DNA from 2 places in the Enterobacter sp. Taxon_8 genome. Region 2 is predicted to be linked to the other one. Evidence: predicted binding sites of a transcription regulator. Region 2 holds the regulator's gene; the other holds the start of a gene.
The links. The regulator CRP, encoded in region 2, controls carbon source genes, mostly activating them, when cyclic AMP is high. The targets are predictions, from matches to a motif close to ATGTGANNNNNNTCACAT.
Positions count from the first base shown of each region.

Region 1: a site for CRP is predicted at 1,827-1,844, ahead of bhsA (multiple stress resistance protein BhsA). Genes of this name have one in related genera too.

Region 1 covers NZ_CM177989.1:2,826,453-2,829,582, reverse strand. The annotation lists gene AC4IBF_RS13470 (NAD(P)/FAD-dependent oxidoreductase) at 1-242, shown strand, start outside; gene AC4IBF_RS13465 (glycine zipper 2TM domain-containing protein) at 436-975, shown strand; gene AC4IBF_RS13460 (TetR/AcrR family transcriptional regulator) at 1,036-1,671, opposite strand; gene bhsA (multiple stress resistance protein BhsA) at 1,916-2,173, shown strand; gene ldtC (L,D-transpeptidase LdtC) at 2,249-3,130, opposite strand, start outside.
Region 2 covers NZ_CM177989.1:394,077-397,206, forward strand. The annotation lists gene AC4IBF_RS01785 (YccS/YhfK family putative transporter) at 1-1,022, opposite strand, end outside; gene crp (cAMP-activated global transcriptional regulator CRP) at 1,080-1,712, opposite strand; gene AC4IBF_RS01795 (OsmC family protein) at 2,024-2,428, shown strand; gene AC4IBF_RS01800 (phosphoribulokinase) at 2,495-3,130, opposite strand, start outside.

The DNA.
Region 1 (3,130 bases), 2.1 Mb from region 2:
AGGCCTATGTCTACAAAGACCATGGTTCTCTGGTGTCTCTGTCAAACTTCTCTACCGTCGGCAGCCTGATGGGTAACCTGATGCGCGGCTCGATGATGGTAGAAGGGCGCATTGCCCGCTTCGTGTATATCTCCCTGTATCGTATGCACCAGATTGCGCTGCACGGCTATTTCAAAACCGGGCTGATGATGCTGGTCGGCAGAATCAACCGCGTGATCCGTCCGCGTCTGAAGCTGCACTAATCTTTCACTCCCTCCGGGCTCTCCGGAGGGAGTTTTTAGCATTTCATGCTGTAGATCACAGATTGAGTGCTTAAGAGTTCTCCTAAATACAATATATCTCCTCTGAACGCCCCTTTTTTGATCCTTTATCTGATTGGCGAAGCCGTGCCTCCATTGCAAAATTGTTACCAATAGCAACAAAGGAGGAAGTCCCGTGAATAAATCAATGTTGGCGGGTATAGGGATTGGCGTCGCGGCTGCGTTAGGTGTGGCTGCCGTTGCCAGTCTCAACGTATTAGATCGCGGCCCGCATTATGCGCAGGTGGTTTCTGCTACACCGATTAAAGAAACGGTAAAAACGCCTCGTCAGGAGTGCCGTAACGTCTCCGTGACGCATCGTCGTCCGGTGCAGGATGAGAACCGCATTGCCGGTTCTGTTCTGGGCGCGGTAGCGGGTGGCGTGATTGGTCACCAGTTCGGCGGCGGCCGGGGTAAAGATGTGGCGACCGTGGTCGGCGCGCTGGGTGGCGGCTATGCCGGTAACCAGGTGCAGGGCGCGATGCAGGATAACGATACCTACACCACGACTCAGCAGCGCTGCAAAACCGTCTATGACAAGTCGGAAAAAATGCTGGGCTATGACGTGACGTATAAAATTGGCGATCAGCAGGGCAAAATCCGCATGGATAAAGACCCGGGCACGCAAATTCCACTGGATGGAAATGGCCAGCTGGTTCTGAATAACAAAGTGTAAAAAAGATGTTCTCTGAATTTAGCTCCTCATGCGCTCAGGCTGAGGAGCTTTTTTTTTGCTTCAGATTTTCAGTAGCTCAGGCCACAGCCGCAGCGTGGTTTCGCTTATATTCTGCAGTTTTTCCAGCGTAGCCCCTTCACGGGCGCTGATCGACATCCCCTGCAAAATACAGCTCAGGTATTGCGCCAGCAGCTGTGGGTTGCACTGGGCAGGGATTTCACCGCGCTGCTGGCGCTGAGCCAGAAATGCGCTAAGCGTCTCCTCCTGCATGGCATGCCGCGATTTCACCGTATTGGCAATCTCTTTAGAGGACGCCGCCAGGGTGGCAGAGGTATTAATCATAAAGCAGCCCGCAGGCGTCTCTTTACTGGTGAAGCAGGTCGCGACGGCGGTGAAATAATCCCGAAGCGCCTGTTCGACGCTTTTCTCTTCACAAAACAGCTGGGCTTCGTGTTTCGCCGCAAAGCGCGAAATGTATCTGTCCAGCACCGCCCTGAACAGCCCCTCTTTATTGGTAAATTCGGCATACAGCGTCGGCGCTTTTGCTCCGGTAGCTTCTACCAGATCGGAAAGCGAGGTTGCTTCATACCCATGTTGCCAGAAGAGAGTCATGGCCTTATCAAGCGCTGCATCCCTGTCAAACACTTTTGGTCGGCCACGGCTTTTCTTCGCACAACTCGTGACGTCGGTTGTCATGTGCCGTTGGTCCTCTGTTGGTTTGTTGAATGACCATTATAAAAATAAACGCAAGTCACCACCAGCGCTGAATGCTTAAAAATAAATTAATCATATGAGTATGAAAAATAACGACTTTAAAATTAAGTTAACGACCATTATAAAATTGTGTTGACGCGTGATGTGGATCACATTTATGATTTACCTATCGATCGTTAACTAAATGATTAACGACCTCCAAATTCATCTGCTAAAGGTAAACATCATGAAAAACGTAAAAACCCTCATCGCTGCCGCTGTTCTGAGTTCACTCTCTTTCGCAAGCTTTGCTGCTGTACAGGTGCAATCCACCCCTGCTGACCAGCATAAAGTCGGGACGATCTCTGCCTCTGCCGGGACTAACCTGGGTTCCCTGGAAGATCAGCTGGCGCAAAAAGCGCAAGAGATGGGTGCAAAATCTTACCGCATCACCTCTGTGACCGGTCCTAACACCCTGCACGGCACCGCCGTCATCTACAAATAAGCCGGGCATAAACCCTCATTTATGCCACTGCAATAGAAAACGCCCTGCTGAGCAGGGCGTTTTTTTATTTCTGATTTACATCGACTGCTGGGCAACATCGTGATGCCGGGTGACATCGGTCGGCATGCCTGAGCGGGCCTCCATTGCGCGCTCCATCACCTCGCTGTTGGTATTCGCATTCGTTTTGAAGCTTACCATCGCGGCATTCAGGTTAATGGGCAGCGTCTGAGGATCGTCGCCAATGTTTTTCGATAGCGGCTGATGAATTTCAACCAGCCGCACTCCGCCCGGCTCCTCAGAAACCTTAATCGGCGTATTGATAATATTCACTTTGGTACCCGGCGTAACGACGTTAAACAGCGTTTTGATATCGTCATCGCGCAGACGAATGCAGCCGGAGCTGACGCGCATGCCGATGCCAAAGTCCGCATTCGTTCCGTGCAGCAGGTAAACGCCGCCGTAGGCCGCCAGACGGATTGCGTGGTGACCCATCGGGTTATCCGGGCCTGCTGGCACCACGGCCGGAAGATCGATGCCCTGAGCTTTATAACGGGCACGAATATTGGCCGTCGGGGTCCAGGTTGGATTCGCGCGTTTATCCGAGACGGTTGTGACCATCGTCGGCGTCAGGGTGTCGCCGCCCAGCTGACCAATACCAATCGGGTAGACAGTCACCTCATTTTTACCCGGCGGATAATAGTACAGGCGTAGCTCCGCCAGGTTTATCACGATCCCCTCGCGCGGGGCGTCCGGAAGGATAGTCTGTAACGGGATTGTCAATACGCTGCCCGCGCGCGGGACGTACGGGTCGACGCCGGGGTTCGCCTGCAGCAGAGCCAGAAAACCGACGTTATATTTTTTGGCAATGGCTTCCAGCGAACCGCCATTATTTTCAACCACATGAAAGCGGTTTTCACCCACCACCTTGCTGCCGGGCGGAGGAAGGGGCCAGGTATT
Region 2 (3,130 bases):
GCCATCAGGTCTCGTGGATAAAGCGGACGCTGGGTGCGCAACACCCGGGCGATGCGGCTGAAGTGCCAGGCGGCAAACTGTCCGACCGGGTTATCCGGATGCTGGCGGGCGATTTTCTCCAGCGCGCCGAGCTGTTTATCCATGTTAAAGCGCGTCGGGTAGCGGTGGTAGAGAATATCATCGGCCAGCACCCGCAGGCGTGCGGAGACGGTCTGCGCGTTCCAGCGGATCACCGCTTCGGCGTGGCTGCGCTCGACCAGCTTTTGTACCTCCTGCGGGTGGTGCAGGCTCACGGAGATATGTTCCTGTAGATCCAGCCCGACCTGGAAGGTGCGCAGCAGGCGTTTGTACTCGTGGTTCTTGTTGGCGGCGAGCATGTGTAGCTGCTGATAGCACTGGCTTATGAGATCCACCACCTTCTGCTGGCGCGTCAGCAGCGGCGGTAAGGATTTTTCCGGATCGGTATGCTGGGTGAGCAGGGTGTATTTGGCCTCGCAGTAATCCGCAAGCTGCACATAGAGCAGGCTCAGGGATTCGCGCAGCGGCTGTTCCCGCCACAGCCAGAACCAAAACCAGTTAAACAGCCCGTACCAGAGCGTCCCCAGAGCGTAGATCAGCAGCGGCTCCCACACCGGCATATTCCCGGCGAGACTCAGCGTGAAGATGGCCGCAATCAGCGACGCGGGAAGCAGGCGGGCGTGCAGCGAACTGATTTCCGCCGTGACGCCGAGGGTCATCGCCAGCACGGTCAGGATCAGCGGCAGCGGGATATCACGAGCCAGTAAAAGCTGTACGGCGAGGCTACAGCCCGCAAACAGGCAGCCGCCAACGATCAGGCGTTTGAAAAAGCGCTTATGCGGCGTGTCCAGACCGGCGATGTTGCAGCAGGCGGGCACGAGGGAAAACAGCAGGCCCTGCTGAAGATGTCCGAGGATCAGGCCTATGGCCACAGGAAGACACAACACCAGCGTTTGTCGCAGTGCGTAGTTAACTTCCGGGTGATAGATCAGCCTGCGCCACATGGGGAGTAGAGACAAAAACGGCGTGACACCTTGCGATGGCACGCCGTTTAAGCGGAATTAACGCGTTCCGTAGACCACGATGGTTTTACCGTGGGCGGAGATCAGGTTTTGATCTTCCAGCATTTTCAGGATACGGCCTACTGTTTCACGGGAGCAACCGACGATCTGACCAATTTCCTGACGGGTAATTTTAATTTGCATGCCGTCCGGGTGGGTCATGGCGTCTGGCTGTTTCGCCAGGTTCAGCAGGGTTTGTGCGATACGGCCGGTAACGTCCAGGAAGGCGAGGTTACCCACTTTCTCTGAGGTGACCTGCAGACGGCGTGCCATCTGGGAAGAAAGACGCATCAGAATGTCAGGATTAACCTGAATCAGCTGACGGAACTTCTTGTAAGAAATTTCAGCCACTTCACATGCTGTCTTTGCACGAACCCAGGCGCTACGTTCCTGGCCCTCTTCAAACAGGCCCAGTTCACCGATGAAATCGCCCTGGTTCAGATAAGAAAGGATCATCTCTTTCCCTTCTTCATCTTTGATCAGCACTGCCACCGAGCCTTTAACGATGTAATACAACGTTTCCGCTTTTTCACCCTGGTGAATCAGCGTGCTCTTTGATGGGTACTTATGAATGTGGCAATGAGACAAGAACCATTCGAGAGTCGGGTCTGTTTGCGGTTTGCCAAGCACCATGCGCTGTTATCCTCTGTTATAAGCTGTCACCAGAGTCATCAGATGCATCCGGACTCTGGGGTTGCAATCGAATTCTTACCCATACCCTGGGAAGTCGGCTACCGTAACGTTTCGCAGCCAGTAAAGTTTGATGTCCTCTGCATACATGTGTAACGTCAATGTATTACTGTAGCATCCAGAGTGTTTTAGCATAGCTTTCGCCGCGTGTCTCCTGGTGTCTCGCTTCAGCATGATGCAGGTCGCCTTCCATTGCGAGAAATGTAACGCACGCGTAATCTGTCACCAAAAATGCAACGTTGGAGTTTAAGAATATGCAAGCGCGCGTGAAATGGGTTGAAGGTTTAACGTTCCTGGGCGAATCCGCGTCAGGGCACCAGATTTTAATGGACGGTAACTCCGGCGATAAAGCGCCAAGCCCAATGGAAATGGTGCTGATGGCGGCAGGCGGATGCAGCGCCATTGACGTGGTGTCGATTCTGCAAAAAGGTCGTCATGACGTGACGGATTGTGAGGTTAAACTCACCTCAGAACGGCGTGAAGAGGCGCCACGTCTGTTCACCCATATTAACCTGCACTTTGTGGTCACAGGTAAAGAACTAAAAGACGCGGCGGTCTCGCGTGCGGTGGATCTGTCTGCGGAGAAGTACTGCTCTGTGGCATTAATGCTGGAGAAAGCGGTAAAAATCACGCATTCGTATGAAGTGATCGAGGCGTGATTGATGGGGCATCGTGCGTGTTGATGCCCTCACCCTAACCCTCTCCCACAGGGAGAGGGAACATGCTCACGCAATCTGCTTCCCTTCCATCAGTCGCTCCACCAGCGGCGTCATGATGAGCTCCATCGCCAGCCCCATTTTTCCGCCCGGCACGACCAATGTATTCATGTGCGAAATAAACGAGCCCTGCAGCATGGCCAGTAGCCAGGGGTAATCAATGCCTTCGAGATTGCGGAAATGGATCACCACAAAGCTCTCATCCAGGGATGGGATACTTTTGGCGGCAAACGGGTTGGAGGTATCCACCGTCGGCACGCGCTGGAAGTTGATATGGGTGCGGGAGAACTGCGGCGTCAGGAAGTTGATGTAATCTTCCATGGAGCGTACCACCGAGTCCATTACCGCCTCTCGCGAATGGCCACGTTCGCTCATGTCGCGCGTCAGCTTCTGGATCCACTCCAGGTTCACGATAGGGACCACACCGACCAGCAGGTCCACGTGGCGCGCCACATCGTGTTGCGGGGTGACCACGCCGCCGTGTAATCCTTCGTAAAACAGGACGTCAGTGGGTTCCGGCAGCGGTTGCCATGGGGTAAAGGTTCCCGGCACCTGATTCCAGGGAACGGCTTCATCATAGGTATGCAGATACTTGCGGGACTGCCCTTTGCCGCTCTGACCATACTCGATAAAGGTTTGTTCCAG